2 regions of the Paenibacillus sp. PvP094 genome follow, and region 2 is predicted to be linked to the other one. Evidence: riboswitches for the same ligand, from Rfam matches in the RefSeq annotation. Region 2 holds a riboswitch; the other holds the start of a gene.
What was found. A riboswitch is a leader RNA that binds a small molecule or an ion and turns the genes downstream of it on or off. The one in region 2 is predicted to bind glycine.
Positions count from the first base shown of each region.

Region 1: another riboswitch for glycine. It lies ahead of ABIC22_RS21395 (serine hydroxymethyltransferase); the one in region 2 lies ahead of gcvT (glycine cleavage system aminomethyltransferase GcvT).

Region 1 covers NZ_JBEPOM010000001.1:4,637,984-4,646,729, forward strand. The annotation lists gene ABIC22_RS21380 (ABC transporter substrate-binding protein) at 1-593, shown strand, start outside; gene ABIC22_RS21385 (ABC transporter ATP-binding protein) at 633-1,616, shown strand; gene ABIC22_RS21390 (M20 family metallopeptidase) at 1,700-3,178, shown strand; glycine riboswitch at 3,203-3,320, shown strand; glycine riboswitch at 3,324-3,405, shown strand; gene ABIC22_RS21395 (serine hydroxymethyltransferase) at 3,468-4,727, shown strand; gene gcvH (glycine cleavage system protein GcvH) at 4,747-5,148, shown strand; gene ABIC22_RS21405 (TetR/AcrR family transcriptional regulator) at 5,481-6,092, opposite strand; gene ABIC22_RS21410 (SDR family NAD(P)-dependent oxidoreductase) at 6,269-7,006, shown strand; gene ABIC22_RS21415 (DUF6254 family protein) at 7,127-7,255, shown strand; gene ABIC22_RS21420 (hypothetical protein) at 7,617-8,258, shown strand; gene ABIC22_RS21425 (helix-turn-helix domain-containing protein) at 8,663-8,746, shown strand, end outside.
Region 2 covers NZ_JBEPOM010000001.1:3,492,903-3,501,648, forward strand. The annotation lists gene gcvPB (aminomethyl-transferring glycine dehydrogenase subunit GcvPB) at 1-564, opposite strand, end outside; gene gcvPA (aminomethyl-transferring glycine dehydrogenase subunit GcvPA) at 639-1,994, opposite strand; gene gcvT (glycine cleavage system aminomethyltransferase GcvT) at 1,991-3,127, opposite strand; glycine riboswitch at 3,310-3,411, opposite strand; glycine riboswitch at 3,415-3,538, opposite strand; gene gcvH (glycine cleavage system protein GcvH) at 3,880-4,272, shown strand; gene ABIC22_RS16145 (PTS mannitol transporter subunit IIBC) at 4,702-6,162, shown strand; gene ABIC22_RS16150 (BglG family transcription antiterminator) at 6,202-8,304, shown strand; gene ABIC22_RS16155 (PTS mannitol transporter subunit IIA) at 8,310-8,744, shown strand; gene ABIC22_RS16160 (mannitol-1-phosphate 5-dehydrogenase) at 8,741-8,746, shown strand, end outside.

The DNA of each region.
Region 1 (8,746 bases), 1.1 Mb from region 2:
ATGGCATGCTGGGCCAAAACCACCCTTACTACAATAAAGATATACCTCTTTACAGCTACGATCCTGAGAAAGCGAAAGCACTGCTGAACGAAGCGGGCTGGGACTTCAACCAGTCGATTGAATTCGTCGTCCCGACAGGCAACAAAATCCGCGAGCAAGCTTCTGACATCATAGCCGAGAATTTGAAAGCAGCCGGTTTGAAAGTGCAAGTGACTAAGCTCGATTTTCCGACAACCTATCAAAGAGCTCTTAAGCACGACTACGACTTAACGGTACTCAATCTGGGCTTCATTCTCGATCCGAACTCCGTGCTGGGTCTGTTCAAAACGGGAGTCAGCTTTAATATCGCAGACTATTCGAACACCGAAGTTGACGAGCTGCTGGCCCAAGGGGCAGAGGAGCTTGAACCATCCAAGCGTTTCGAGATTTACCAGCAGGTTCAGCAAATGCTGCACGACGATGTTCCGGTAATTGCCCTGTATGCTGATAAGCAAATGTATGCAGCGGCCAAAAACCTGGACATCGGCAAAGGTCTCGATACCAGCACGGTGGGCTTAACGAACAACGTCGCCAAGTGGAAATTCACCCCTTGATCGAATAACAATCAGCTTCGGTTCAGGGAGGGGCGGCAGATGCTAGATATGAAAAAGAAAAGGCCACCACTGCTGAGCGTAGAAGGGCTCAAGACATATTATCCCATCCGGCAGGGCATTTTCTCGCAGGTCACAGACTATGTCAAGGCGGTCGATGGTGTCAGCTTCTCGATTCGCGAAGGTGAGACGCTTGGTCTCGTCGGAGAATCGGGCTGTGGGAAGTCGAGTGTCGGTCGCACGCTGCTTCAACTTGAGACGCCTTATGACGGAAGGATCCTCTATGCGGGCCGGGAACTGGCAGAACTCGGCAAGAGGGAACTTCGCCGAATCCGGGCAAGCATGGGGATGGTTTTCCAAGACCCCTATTCCTCGCTCAATCCCCGAATGAGGATCAGTGATATTCTGGCAGAGCCTCTGCTGGCGCACCGACTTGAAAGTCGTTCGTCTGTTGGAGAACGGGTGGATCGCCTGCTCGAAACTGTCGGAATATCGACAGAAGACAAAAGTCGTTATCCTTATGAATTTTCCGGAGGACAGCGACAGCGAATTGGCATTGCGAGGGCTTTGTCCCTAAACCCCAGGTTTATCGTGTGCGACGAGCCCGTTTCAGCTCTCGACGTCTCGATCCAGGCCCAGATTCTGAATCTCCTGAAGAAGCTCCAGAAGGAGAAGGGGCTCGCATACCTGTTCATCGGACACGGCCTCGGCGCAGTCCGCTATATCAGCGATCGAATAGCTGTTATGTATCTAGGCAAGATTGTGGAGATTGCGAGCCGGGATAAGCTGTTCAGGGTGCCGAAGCATCCCTATACGAACGCCTTGTTAAGTGCGAATCCGGTAATCGATCCAAAGCTTCGTTCACACAAACGGATTATTATCCAAGGGGATGTTCCGAACCCAGTCCGCCTGCCAGGCGGCTGTCGCTTCCACACGCGGTGCCCGATCGCCAAAGCAATCTGTCGCGAATTCGAACCGGAGCTTAAAGGTCACGATCATGCCGTTGCCTGCTTTGCATTTAATTAACAGATAGCCTGTACTCAGTGTATTTGCTGTTTCCGTAGCCCAATGATGTAGAGTAGCCGAAATTAAGGAGAGAGGTGTTTGGCATGAATGAGAAGATCATTGAAGAAGTCACCGCGTATATCGAAGGCAAGAGAGATTTATTTATCGATGTAAGCGACTCGATCTGGGACTTCGCTGAAACGCGATTCGAAGAATTCGAGTCAGCGGATTTGCTCTGCAGGACGCTGGAACAGGAGGGGTTTTCAGTAGAGAAAGGCGTTGCCGGACTCGCCACCGGGTTTGTAGGCAGTTTCGGGAACGGTTCTCCGGTCATTGCTGTTCTTGGTGAGTTTGACGCGCTGGCAAGCCTTAGTCAGCAGGCGGGATCAGCAGTTTTCGATCCTCTTGTGCCGGGTGCGAATGGACACGGTTGCGGGCATAATCTGCTCGGAGCAGGCTCTCTGGCGGCTGCCTTTGCGGTGAAGGATTATCTGCAGGAACATGGTATGTCCGGCACGGTTCGATACTATGGCTGTCCGGCGGAAGAGAGTGGATCTGGCAAAGCCTACATGGCCAGAGCTGGATTGTTCCGGGATGTCGACGTCGCTTTCTGCTGGCATCCTGCCACGATGAACGTTGTCATGCATATGTCCTCTCTTGCTAATCTGCATGTGCACTTCAAGTTCACGGGCCGCAGCGCCCACGCGGCGGCCGCACCCCATCTCGGACGAAGCGCGCTGGATGCGGTCGAGCTGATGAATGTGGGAGTGAACTACTTGCGTGAGCATATGATTTCGGATGCGCGAATCCACTATGCCGTGACGAATACAGGAGGCTTTGCACCCAATGTTGTGCAGGCTGAAGCAGAAGTGAACTATTTGGTTAGGGCGCCGAAGTCCTCCCAGGTTGCGGAATTGTTTGAACGGGTTCTCGATGTTGCTCGTGGAGCGGCCCTGATGACGGGAACTACGATGTCATATCACTATGAAGGCGGGGCGTCCAATCTCATCCCGAATGCGGCTCTGGAAGGCAAAATGCACGAGTTCCTCACTGGGATTGAGCTTCCCGTTTATACTGAGGACGAATTGGCCTTTGCCCAAGAGATCTTTGCTATGATCCCTGAAGAGGATAAGACAAGTGCATCGCGACAGAGTGGAAAGAAGGTCCATGACATGCTCTCGGCCCGTCCTCTTGCGGGCTTCGTCGCTCCACTTATGGATACAATGCGCGTTATGCCAGCGTCAACGGACGTAGGAGATGTTAGCTGGAACGTGCCGACTGCACAATGCGGTACCGCGACCTGGGCTTATGCGACGCCGATCCATGCCTGGCAGACTGTTGCGCAAGGCAAGAGCAGCTATGCACACAAAGGCATGCTGCTCGCAGGCAAAGTGATGGCGTGTACTGCCATTGCAGCGCTGCTTGACCCTGCCCTCATTGAGCAGGCGAAGGCAGAGCTTGCGGAACGACTGGAAGGAGAGTCGTACGTTAGCCCGTTCCCTGATGACGTGATACCTCCGACTCTTTCCTTCTCTTCAAAAACGGCCGGAGCAGCATCTGAACAAACACCGGTGAAGGTGTAATTCCCAATCAACTGAATATAGCGAATGACGATGGCCGGGAGAGACCGCGGAAGCGAAATAAAGCTTCGGGGCACCGAAGGAGCAAGTCAGCGGCTGGCCAGCCGCTGGTTAAACTCTCAGGTAAACGTACCGCCATCCGACGCAACTCTGGAGAGAGCCAACAAGCCACCAAAGGGGTAATAACGGTCGAAGAGGGCCGTTTAAACTCTCAGGTACCCGGGACAGAGAACACGGCATGAGCCGGTTCACTGTCCCTTTTTTTATATATTATCCTAAGGAGGACATTTACTTGAGTTTATTAAACTATGATTCCGACATTTATGCTGCGATTGAACGAGAGCACGACAGACAATTAGAGACGCTGGAGCTGATTGCTTCCGAAAACATCGTGAGTCCGGAGGTCATGGAGGCGATGGGGACGGTCCTGACGAACAAGTACGCGGAAGGTTATCCGGGGAAAAGGTATTATGGAGGCTGTGAACATGTGGACGAAGTTGAGATTCTGTCGATGGAGAGGGCGAAATTGCTGTTCGGTGCCCAACATGCCAACGTTCAGCCCCATTCAGGTGCGCAAGCCAATACGGCCGTGCTGTTCCACTGGCTGAAGCCGGGCGACAAGCTGATGGGGATGAACCTTTCTCAGGGGGGTCATTTGACTCACGGAAGCCCGGTAAGCTTATCGGGCAAATGGTTCGAAGCAGTCTCCTATGGAGTGGATGAGCGATCTCATCTGATCGACTACGACCAAGTAGAGTCGGTGGCCCACAAGGAAAAGCCGGCCCTGATCATCGCCGGAGCCAGCGCTTATCCACGGATCATTGATTTTATAAAGTTCAAGGAGATTGCGGACAGAGTTGGTGCGAAATTCATGGTCGACATGGCACATATCGCTGGACTTGTGGCGGCAGGAGTGCATCCGTCTCCGGTTCCATATGCCGACGTTACAACAAGTACGACGCACAAAACGCTGCGCGGTCCGCGCGGTGGACTACTGTTGACGAACGACGAAGAAACGGCTAAAGGGCTGAACAAGTCGATTTTTCCGGGTATCCAAGGCGGTCCGCTCATGCATATTATTGCGGCCAAAGCCGTAAGCTTTCGAGAGGCACTGGAGCCGTCATTCCAAGCGTACGCGAAGAAGGTCGTCAGCAATGCTGGAACGCTTGCGGACACATTGATGGCAGAAGGTGCAACACTCGTCTCCGGAGGCACGGATAACCATTTGATGCTGATCGACGTTCGTCCGTGGGGACTCACGGGCAAAGAGGCCGAAAGATTGCTCGAGCATGTTGGCATTACAGTGAACAAAAACACGATTCCTGGAGAGACGACCAGTCCGTTCGTCACGAGCGGCATCCGTATCGGCACCCCGGCACTGACTACGAGAGGTATGGACGAAAAAGAAATGATAAGACTTGGACGCTGCATCGCAAGAGCCTTGAGACATCGAGACGACCCGGTAGTCATTGCCAAAGTAAGAGAGCAGACTGCTGAGCTTGCCGGGGCGTTTCCTCTCTTCTCGAGGGGGCAGCTTCAGAAAAAAATGTAGACCGAGAGGGTGCCGATGAATGAGTGAAGTCAAAGCTGGATTGGGTTATACGGTTGAGCATGAGTGGGTGGAGGTGCGGGGATCTAGCCTTGTTAGGATCGGTATTACGGATTATGCGCAAAGACAGCTTGGTGACATCGTATTTGTAGAAGTGGCGAAAGTGGGAACAACGCTTCAAGCGAACGAGACGGTGGGTACGATTGAATCGGTCAAAACAGTATCGGACTTATTCAGTCCAGTTAGCGGTACAGTTACGAGGGTTAACGATCAGTTACTGGACGCTTCTGAAAAAGTCAACGACGATCCCTACGGGCAAGGCTGGATCGTCGAGATAGAAATAGACAGCGATGCGGCTGAAGCAGTATCGCTTCTGCTGAATGCTGTCAATTATGCTGAACTTATTGGCACAAAGTCAGCGTGATGATAGTAACAGGATGTCGTCTCAGCTGCCTGGAAGTCATGAAGCAAGAATAGCATCCTCCTGGTAAAAATCAAATCGCTTAAGTAATTATCACCCGAATTATGAAGAAAGCGTACTGTGATTTAAGCGAATGACTGCCTGTGAAGTTTGCGGGCAGTCGTCACAACAACAGGGGCCGGCCAAGAATATACAATCATTTAAAGTCGCTATTAGCGGCTTTTTTTGCTTTTAAGGTATATTCGAATCCGCTTAAACTTGAAATTTCTATGTAATAAATAACTTTGACGTATGGTGGAAAATGCCTTGTTTAGTTGAACTGCAAAACAAAGTATTTAATCCAGTTTATCCCCCACATAATGAAAAGATTGAATATGCGTTTTGGTGAGTTCAATTACGTTATGGATAAACGCGTCCCGTGACTCACGAAATCCGCTTAAAATCCAATTGTTCAATAGTCCAAAAAAACCGTATGCAGTATAGTACTTGAAATACTCCATGTTGACAGGGGAGTTATTGATCGTTTCGAATACAAATTGCTCTTCATAAATTTTGAGCATGGTTTGCGGAAAGCCTGTATGCAGACCAGGTAACGTATCATCGTATTGGATTAATTCGAAGAAGTCACGGTGTTCATAAATATAATCCACGATTTGAAAAGATTCGACGTTAAGCTTGTTTGTGAGGACCTTTTGACCGTGCCAGTAGGGTTTACCTGTGGCTTTTCTCAACCCTTCAAGCTTCATGATCAATAACTCCTCGGCAAGAACGAATTTATCCTGGTAATGCAAATAAAAGGTGCTGCGATTGTAACCCGCTTGATCAACGATGTCTTTGACAGACACAGCATGGAAGCCTTTTTTCTTAATGAGCTGAATCAGAGCGGCTTTGAGATGTTCCTTGGTTCGATTACGATGTTGAGAAGTCACAGTAAGTTCATCATTCATTCAAAGAATCTCCTATAAATTTAGACATTTTTTAGAGAAGTGTCTAGAAGGTAGACACTTGGCTTTATCTTAATGATTGGATTGTTACAATTTTAAGCATACAATTAGTTTTGTAAACATCATATAGCACTATTGATATAGGCGCTATTCAAAATAGTATACTGGAGGATTTAGTCATGGGCAAACTACAAGACAAAGTAGCAGTCATCACAGGAGGAGCATCCGGAATTGGTGCAGCGACAGCTCGTCTATTCGTTTCCGAAGGAGCCAAAGTCGTCCTGGTGGACTTAAATGAAGAAAAAGGCAAAGCGTTTGAGCAGGAGCTGAAAGCGCTTAACGCGAAGGCTCTATTTATCAAAGCCAACATCACAAGCGAACAAGAGGTTGCTGAGATTTTCAAACAAACCGTCGAAGCTTTTGGCAAAGTGGACATCGTATTCAACAACGCAGGAATCGGACGTGTTCATCCGTCACACGAGCTGGACTATGCCGAGTGGCGTAATACGGTTAATGTCGACCTGGACGGAGTATTCCTGGTTGCGCGTGAATCCATTCGTGAAATGCTCAAAATCGGTGGAGGCACAATCGTTAACACGGCTTCCATGTATGGATGGGTTGGTTCACCTGGTTCTGCAGCCTACAATGCTGCCAAAGGCGGCGTTGTGAATTTGACTCGTTCGCTGGCGCTGGAATATGCAGAGAAAAACATTCGCGTCAACGCACTATGCCCAGGTTTTATCGATACACCGATTATTCCTGAAGAGAGCAAGCAGGCTCTTTCTGCTGCAACACCGATGAAACGTCTTGGTCAAGCGGAAGAGATGGCTAAAGCCGTTCTGTTCCTGGCCAGCGATGATTCGTCTTACATGACAGGAAACAGCCTGATCGTGGATGGTGGATACACTGCTCAATAAGAGTGGGTGACTTCTGAATAGTGGATTATTGAAGATGAAGCTGTACGTGAATGAAATTCAGTGATAATTCACATCATAGAAAAGTAGTATCACTCTAATTTCCTGAGGAGGAGATCTTTTATGGCTCGCCAGAAGAAAAGGCAGGAAGCTGCTTGGAAGTCACGAAAGCAAGAACAGCATCCTCATGGTAAAATCAGATCGCTTAAAGAAATATCGAGCGAATATGACGAGAAGAATACTACAGTATAAATGTAAGACTGCCGGCGACAATGCTGGCAGTCTTCTCAATTCGCATATTAAACTCTGAAGATGACAAATGCTTGGCGCAGCAAGCGAGCATTATCATATTCAAGAAACGGATTTATTCAAAGTCGCAAACGAGCGGCTTTTTTTGTTTTATGGATCAATCTCAATTTCACCAGAGAAAATCTAAATTAGTAGGTAGAGGAGCAGAAGATAAAATCTAGAGGATTGGTAAAAATGGATGCGTGCACTATATTGGTATGGGTAATAGTCTATTGTAGGCAACATAAGCAAGTTTTGGTGCGTTTGGCATGTTGAACACATATTCTATCCAGAGCAATAGGTCAGGTTTGAGAGGAGCGTTGTTATGAAAAATCGCTATCCCTTCCGGCTAAACATTCCGATTTTTATCATGGTCGTCATGATTTCCGCTTGTACAGGTGAGACAGAACCTGTCGCCACCCCGGAAACGGCTGCTCCAGAAGCTGAAGCCGTATCGCCACCTTCATCAGAACAGGGACAGGAAGAATCCGTTGAAGCGAATCGCCCGGAGACGGAGAGTTTTGAACTAATGACCGCTGAAGGTAATCAATCCATGGAGGCGGTCCTGCATCAGGGTGAAGGATTTTCCTTGTATGTCTTTGAAAAGTTTGCCTTCGATGAGACAGCAGGTCGCTTGTCGTTAAGAAGTAATCCCGATTATTATGTGGACATTGAACCGCTGCCCTCCGATTACGATGTGACTCAGCTTGAAGCCGAAGGCAAGGAGGAGCTCAGCACAGTTGGTGAGGTATCTGATTATAGTGGTGAACTAGTTGAACATCCTCTAGGTTTCGCGGAACTCTATCTTCAAGCTTCCGGAGAGGAAGGAATAAGTGATTATATGGTATGGAAGTCTGAAGCGGGAGATGTTTTTCTGTTCCGGCTTCATAATCCAAAAGGGGAAGAAACCCCCGATTTTGCCGGACCCGTTCTAGTTTCCCTGGCAACCGTACAAAGTGATAAGTAATGTTGAATTTCTTTTATATGCCCAAATACTGTTGATTCTCATAGAAAGTCACTAGTATAGTGGCTTTCTTTGTTGTGTTATAACGAAGTTCTTTCCCCGTGTTGAGTGCAGAAATGTGTGCCTATTGCCGTAAGGATTTCATCAGTTTGCGGACAAACCATATGAATAAAAGAATGACTAAGAGCAGAATGATGATTCCAGGAAAACCAATACTACTAAACATGATACCCCTCCAATATTATCCATGAATTACTTTGGTTCATTATAACATAGGAAATAGATTGATCATTTCAAGCTTCAGATCCAACTCACAGATGTTTCGGAATTTTACGTTCACCATTACATATTTGAAAATAAGTGCGCTCTTATGAGAAACATCAAAGCTTGATTATTGGGGAATTTTAATGGGTGAAACAGCATTAACACAGGGTTTTTCGGGTACCCCTGGTGCGTCCTGTAATGGCCATATGAATGAAATGTCCTCCAGA
Region 2 (8,746 bases):
GCCAGCCACGGTTGCACTTGCCGGGTTGGTGCCGTGTGAAGAATCCGGGACAATGACTTTGGTCCGCTGTTCACCACGACCTTCGTGATAGGCACGAATCATCATGAGTCCGGTCCATTCACCATGTGCACCAGCAGCTGGTTGCAGGGTCACCGCGTCCATGCCAGTCAGACCTGCAAGGTCGTTTTGCAACGTGTAGAGCAACTCAAGTGCACCTTGAATACTGGATTCAGGCTGATACGGATGGATTTTGGCAAAACCATTGTAGCGAGCAACATCCTCGTTAATCTTCGGATTATACTTCATCGTACAAGATCCGAGTGGATAGAATCCGTTATCTACCCCGAAGTTCCGGCGGGAAAGGGCAGTATAGTGACGAATGACATCTACTTCAAATACCTCAGGCAGTGCAGCTGCTTCCGAACGCAGCATTTCCCGGGGAATCAAGCTCGCGGGATCTTGACGCGGAACATCGCATTCAGGCAGGGAGTAAGCGACACGACCCGGGCTGCTCAGTTCAAAGATCAGTGATTGCTCTGGAGCAGGCGATGCTGCTTGTGTCATTTGTTGCGTGCTGGTTTCGGCTTGGGAAGGAGCTGCCGTTTCCGGCTGTCCTTGGATGGTTGTCATTTCCTGAGTCACAGCGATCCCTCCAATACACGTGCGAATTCGTCAATCTCTTCCTTGCTGCGCCGTTCCGTAACAGCGACCAGCATATGTCCGGCAAGCTCCGGATAATCCCGTCCAAGTTCATATCCTCCGATGAAACCGGCATCCAGCAGCTTCAACTGAAGGGCATCGACGTCTGTCCCTTCTGGTAGCTGAATGACAAACTCATTGAATGTGGGTGCTTTAAAGGTCAGGCTGACTCCAGGAATTGCTGTCAGTGCTTGAAGAGCATAATGACTCTTTTGCAAATTCAGGTCAGCCACATCAATCATGCCCTGTCTTCCCATAGTAGACATATACACCGAAGCGCTTAGGGCAAGCAATGCCTGGTTGGAGCAAATATTGGATGTCGCCTTTTCGCGGCGGATATGCTGTTCACGTGCTTGGAGCGTCAGTACAAAACCACGTTTTCCGTTGCGATCCGTTGTCTGGCCAACGATTCGGCCCGGAATCCGGCGCATATGAGCCTGGGATACAGCGAAATATCCACATGTCGGACCACCGAGCGAAGCGGAGATGCCAAGGGGCTGTGCATCACCGACAACGATGTCAGCACCCAGCTTGCCTGGAGCTTCGAGCATACCAAGCGCCAGCGGGTTTGCGCTGACCACGAGCAGACCCTTGTGCGCATGCGCGAGGTCTGCAGCCTGTTTTACATTTTCCACGGCACCGAAGAAGTTCGGACTCTGGATCATGACAGCTGCGGTATCATCCGATACGGCGGCTTGAAGGGCATCCCAATCGGTCACCCCGTTCTGATAACCAATCTCGACAATCTCCAAATTCAGACCATGGGCGTAAGCCTTCAACACTTGACGGGCTTCAGGATGAACGGTGCGGGAGACGATTAGCTGTTTGCGGCGAGTTGCCGCTGCGGCCAGATTCCCTGCTTCTGCAAATGCGGTCGCGCCATCATACATGCTCGCATTGGCTACAGCCATGCCAGTCAGTTCACAGATATACGATTGAAATTCGAAGATCGCCTGGAGCTCGCCCTGACTGATTTCGGGCTGATATGGCGTATAGGCGGTATAGAACTCGGAACGGGAAATGACGTGATTAATCACGGAAGGGATATGATGATCGTATATGCCTGCGCCCAGGAAACTGGCGTGTGTCTCAAAATTGGCATTGGCGCCAGCCTGCTTCGACATGTGGCGTGTCAGCGCGTATTCATCCAGTTTGGAGGAGACCGGCAGCTCGCCTTGATAACGAATCTCCTGCGGGATGTCATGGAACAGATCTTCAATCGTTTCCACACCGATGGTCGCGAGCATGGCGCTCTGATCCTGTTCAGTCATGGGAATGTAGCGGTGCTTGTTCATGCTTGATCAGCTCCTTGGGTAGGTGTCTTTGACGTACGTGTCCGTTTATGAAAAGGGGTCTTCACAACTTCGGCTTTCAGCTTTTTGCCACGAATCTCAATCTCGAGCGGGGTGCCGAGTGCAGCATATTGGCTGTTAATTAGGGCGAGCCCCAGATTGCGCTTCAGCGTAGGGGACTGTGTACCGGTTGTTACTTCCCCGATCTGCACGCCTTCCACGTAGATGGGATAGTGGGGACGTGGAATCCCGCGCTCCAGTACTTCAATGCCGACCAGTTTACGGGAAGGTCCACCATTCTTTTGCTGCAATAGTGCTTCGTGTCCGATAAAAGGTCCGGCATTCAGCTTCACAAACATGCCAACGCCTGCTTCCAGCGGTGAAATGGTCGGCGATAGTTCCTGTCCGTAGAGGGGCAGCTTCGCTTCGAATCGAAGTGTATCCCGTGCACCAAGTCCAGCCGGAACCAGACCGTGATCAGCGCCAGCCTCCATTAATCCGTTCCAGACCGCAGCGGCCTGATCTGCCTGTACGTATAGTTCGAAGCCGTCTTCTCCGGTATAACCGGTGCGGGACAGCAGCAGTTTTACACCACAGACCTCAGCATTCTGTACAAAACGAAAAGGCTCGATTATGGATACGTCAGTATCTGTAACTTTTCCGATGATGTCTGTAGCAAGCGGGCCCTGTAGAGCCAGGAGGGCTGTTTCCGCGGAGTCATTCGTCATGCTCACCCCAGGAACCATGTGTTCTTGCAGCCAGGCCCAGTCCTGATCAATATTAGAGGCATTCACGACGAGCATATAATGCTGATCTTCCAGCTTGTATACGAGCAGATCGTCCACTACGCCACCGTCCGGGTAACACATTAACGTGTATTGTGCCTGGCCAGGAACCAGTGAAGTCACGTCGTTGGTCGTCAGTTTCTGCAAAAATGCTTCGGCCTGTTCACCCTGTACCGTGAATTCACCCATGTGGGATACATCGAACAGTCCGGCCCGTTCTCGCACCGCTTCATGTTCCTTCTGAATCCCACTGAATTGAACCGGAAGCTCCCAGCCTCCAAAATCGATGCACCGTACACCTTCATATTGCTGATAAAGTGGATAGAGTGGAGTTCTAAGCAAATCGGACATCAAATCACCTCGTTATGGCCGCTACTGGGCCGAGTGTATAACATGAATGATTCTTTTCTTGAATAAGTATGGTTAAGGCAGCTGACGACAGCGCCGGCTCGATCCTGACTTTCGTTTTTTTGGGAAAAAGGAAAAGGACAGGCCAAAGAACCGGCATGCCAGAAGCACGCTGTATTCTTAGGCTCTGTCCTTGGTACCTGAGAGTTACCCCGCCAATAGGTTGCAGCAGGTTTCCCCTTGGGTGATCATAACGCCCATACCGGGCGAATAGATGCTCTCCAGAGTTGCGTCCCGTAAAAGTCCTTTTGCCTGAGAGATTCACCTCCCGCTTGTCGGGTGGTTTACTCCTTCGGCGTTACCGCGTGCATCCAAGAGTTGGGCGTCACGGGTAATCTCTCCCTTTACATTCATCCGCGGGTGATGCACACAACGATTAACATTTACTCTCTCATTAAAACGTGAATCCACTATCGATGTCAAGAACGATATCACAGAAATTAATAAAAAACCGAATAATATTTAGTGATCTCAATTTATTGTTCGTGTATATAAAAAGAGTGCGCTTACTATTCTAATATTACCCATTATATGTAGAGTGAGGGTGTTTGCGTTACAGGCTGTAATCATCAAAAATCAAATAATTTGTGAGGTATCTTGACATTTCAATCAAAAATATCTTACGCTATGTTCTGGGAAAAAGGGTTGGCCGAAGGGACGCATGCACTCATTAATGAAAAGCGAGGCGGATATCGATGAGCGAATTGAAAAGTGATTTCCTGTACAGTGAAGAGCACGAGTGGGTGCAAACCGTAGGGGAGGATACTGTACGGATCGGCATTACCGAGTTCGCGCAGCATCAGCTGGGTGACATTGTGTTTGTGGAATTGCCTGACCTTGAATCGGATGTAAAAGCGGAAGACAGCATTGGTACGATTGAATCCGTGAAGACGGTTTCGGATTTGTTTTCTCCGGTAAGCGGTTCGATTATTGCTGTGAATGAAGCACTGCAGGATGCACCTGAACTCGTCAACAGTTCGCCTTACGAAGAAGGCTGGATGATTGAGATTCGTGTTGAAGGTGATTTGACAGCAGCGTTGTCTAAACTGATGAATGCTGATGCATATCGTAAGCACACCGAGGAGTAGAATGTATTTGCACTAAATAACCTTTATTAATCTAAGATTTTTTCATACGTTGGACGGTCGTGCACGTCTTCAGAGCCTGTGTGAGCCTTGGTGCTCATGCAGGCTTTTTCGTGTTCCCAAGGACAGGCTTGTTGCCATATGAGACACTTGAACAGGATGGAATAAGGCTGAATCGCACATGCTATATTATTGAATTTAGTACCGTAAATGATATAAGACACATACGAAAAAAGCCAAGTATATCAATGGTTAGAACCCTCTCATCATCATAAAAACGATTACATAAACACAATGTTGTCATCAATGATCATGACGAAAGTACGCTTTCATTTCGTTGAACCGGAGACCAATCTGGCTTAGGATAACAGCAGGGGAGAAATGATACCCCTTTCATAAATGATAACTACTTGATCCGAGGAGGATAATACAATGAGTAACTTGGACCAAACGTCCAATTCCAAAGGCGGTCTCCGGGTAGGCGTTCAGCGTTTTGGCCGATTCCTAAGCGGCATGGTTATGCCGAATATGGGTGCATTTATTGCCTGGGGGCTAATTACGGCCATGTTTATCAAAACAGGCTGGTTCCCTAACGAAACGATTGCAACGTTAGTAGATCCGATGATCAAATATTTGCTGCCACTGCTTATCGGTTACACTGGAGGTACGATGGTGCATGGCCAGCGTGGTGGTGTCATTGGTGCCATCATGACTATAGGGGTTATCGTCGGCAGTGACATTCCGATGTTCCTGGGTGCCATGATAGCCGGACCACTGGCTGCATGGATCATCAAAAAGTTCGATAAAGCCGTTGAAGGCAAGATCAAAGCAGGGTTCGAGATGTTGGTTAATAACTTCTCAGCCGGTATTATCGGTGGTATCCTGGCGATCATTGCACTGCTGGGTATCGGACCTGCTGTAGAAGGAATTAGCACCGTATTATCGGCTGGTGTACAGGGGCTGATGAATCTGGGATTGCTCCCACTCGTCAACCTGATCATTGAACCAGGGAAGGTATTGTTCCTGAACAATGCAATCAACCACGGCATTCTAACACCGATTGCAACAGATCAAGCGAGAGAATTGGGTCAATCCGTATTATACATGCTTGAATCGAACCCGGGTCCCGGACTTGGTATCCTGCTGGCTTACTGCTTCTTCGGTCGTGGAACAGCAAGATCTTCCGCACCGGGTGCGGTTATCATCCACTTCTTCGGGGGAATTCATGAAATTTATTTCCCTTACATTCTGATGAAACCGATTCTGATTCTTGCGGCAATCGCAGGCGGCGTGGCAGGTACAGCAACCTTCATGCTTACCGGAGCCGGACTGGTCTCAGCACCTTCACCGGGTAGTATCATTGCATATTCCCTGTTAACGCCAAAAGGTGGATATCTGCCGATGCTCGCCGGGGTGGCTGTGGCTGCTATCGTATCCTTCCTGGTTGCAGCACTGCTGCTGAAAACAGGTAAGCAAAAAGAAGAAGATCTGGAGTCTGCAGCGAATCGCATGAAAGACATGAAGAGCCAAGGCAATACAGCGAATGCTGCTATTACAGCAGATAATCGTGAAGCAGACAGAGCCGCGGATTTGGCTTCTTCAACTGTGAAAGCAAAAACCGATGTGAAGAAAATCGTCTTCTCCTGTGATGCAGGTATGGGTTCAAGTGCCATGGGGGCTTCCATTCTTCGCAAGAAGATGAAAGCTGAAGGGATTGACGTTGCGGTAACCAACACGGCAATCAGTGATATCCCGCAGGACGCAGACGTTGTTATTACGCAGAAGACATTGACGGACCGTGCCCGCAGCGTGGCACCGAACGCAGAACATATATCCATCGACAACTTCCTAAAAAGCCCGGAATACGATGCGCTCGTTGAACGCCTGAAATAACAGGTTGCGATCGTTTTCCCTGAGCCGGAGGCTTGAGATATGAGTATTACGAAAAGACAGCGTGAAATTGTGGAGTTCCTGTTGGAACATCCGCAGGAAGTAACCGCCGGCGACATTGCAATTGCGGTCAAAGTCAGTACACGAACCGTCCATCGGGAGCTTCAGATGATTGAGAAGTGGCTTGAACCCTTTGGCATGAAATTGGAAAAAAAATCAGGAACCGGGGTCCGCATAGACCCTGGTTCCGATGATTTGGCTTCACTGCGTGAGCAGCTGGAGCTGAACGAATATGTGGAGTTTACGCCCGAAGAGCGTAAACTCTTCATGCTTTGTATTTTGCTGGATGAGGCGGAGCCTGTAAAACTGCTGGCGCTTGCATCGGATCTGAGAGTAACGGTCTCGACCGTGAGCAATGATCTGGATGAACTGGAACCCCGGATTCGTCAAGCAGGCCTGAAGCTGGTTCGCAGGCGAGGATACGGAGTGAAGATCAATGGCAGTGAAACGGCCTATCGCGCAGCAATCGCAGGACTTGCGCTTGAATATCTGGATGAATCTGATCTGTTCGGAAGGCAACCTGACCAGGGAATTTCCAAGGTGAACCAGAAGCTGCTGGGCATGATTGGCCATCGTGATGTACTGACGGTCGAGAATGCGTTATGGCAGCCGGATGTTGACTGGCTCGAAAATATTCCGGAGCGACAGTATACCAAATTGCTTATTCAACTGTCCGTTGCGCTGGTGCGCATTCGCAAGGGGTTTACCGTCGGACGCATTCCTTCTTCGGATAAAAAAGCGGTTTACCCTTCTACGGGAGATCAAAGCGTGCCTGAATACATGGCTGCGAGACTATGCAGCGTGCTCTCTGATCAGCTTGGCATTTCGTTTGCCAAGGAAGAACAGAGCTATTTACACAAATTATTAATTGAAACCGAGCAGCTTATTCACTCCACACGCTTACTGCCTGTTGACGATCTGGTACTGCTGGACATGGTTCGTTCCCTGATGGATCAGATGCAGGGGAGAACGGGCTATGCATTCCAGGAGGATCGTCTTCTGCGGGAAGGGCTGATTGCCCATATGCAGCCGGTGATGGAGCGGATTGGAGGCAGGCAAAGCATACGTAACCCACTGCTTCAGCAGATTCGCAAGGATTACGATTCGTTGTTCGGGGATGTGAAGAACGCGGTGCATGACGCATGGCCGGATACGGACGTGCCGGATGAGGAAATTGGATTCCTGGTCATGCATTTTGGCGCTTCGATCGAGCGATTACGTGTGCTGAAGCGCGAGATTCGGGCCATTATCGTGTGCACAAGCGGAATTGGCTCATCCCGTATGCTTTCCAGCCGGTTGTCCAAGGAGATTCCGGAGATCCGGATTGTGGACAGTGCATCATGGTATGAGGCTGCACGGATCCCCGAAGAGGACTATGACCTCATTTTATCCACAGTCGATCTGCCGATGGAACCGCATCAGTATTACAAGGTGAGTCCCTTGTTAACAGCGGAAGAAAGTGAACGTTTGCGTCTGTACATTCAAAATACGACGCTGCAGCGGGTACAAGTTAAGTATGGAGAGAGTAAAGCAAGTGCAAAGGCAAAGGCACCTGACCGCCATGCTGATCCGTCGGGGCTTGATGCCACACTCATTGAAATCGTTAGAATCACGGGCAAGTTTCAGGTGTTTCCACTGGATAACCGCAAGATGGGCTTTTATGAAACGGCTTTTGCCATGTGCAAGGTACTGCAGGAATCCGGGGTGCTGAAGGACCCGGAAGAAATCGCCAGGCTGCTTGAAGCTCGGGAAAAGGTGGGCAGCCAGAAAATTCCGGATACATCACTCGCGCTGTTTCATACCCGCAGTGATGGTATTTATAGGCCGTCCATCAGCCTGTTTCAATTATCAGAGCCGCTGCTTGTAACGACGGAGGACCCGGTTGGCGTCAGCCATATCCTTCTGATGGTTGGACCGAGGGAGTTATCCCGGGAGAGCCTGGAGGTGCTAAGCGAGATCAGTGCATTGTTACTGCAGGATGAGATGATTACACTGCTGGAAAAGGGAATCCGGGATGATCTTATTCATTATCTGTCCCGGGAATTGGTTGGATTTTATCGAAGTAAAACCGAAATTGGAGGTTAATAAACATGAGCATACTTACAACAGACAAAGTGGTTATGAACGCAACGGCACAAGACAAATATGAGGCTATTCGCATGGCAGGACAGATTCTGAAAGACGCAGGACACATTACTGCCGATTATATCGACAAGATGCTTGAGCGTGAGGAGATCGTATCGACTTACGTGGGCAATGGACTTGCCATTCCACACGGAACGAAAGAATCCAAATCGTTCATTCTGTCCACAGGCATTTCGGTGATTCAGTTTCCGCAAGGTGTAGATTTTGGGGATGAAAAAGCCTACATGGTGATCGGTATCGCCGCTCAGGGCGGTGAGCACATGGAGATTCTGACCAGCATTGCGGTCATTTGTGCGGAAGATGAGAACATGGAAGCACTTCGTTATGCCAAAACGGCCGAAGAAATCATTACCATTCTCGAAAGTGAAATGGAACTATGAGA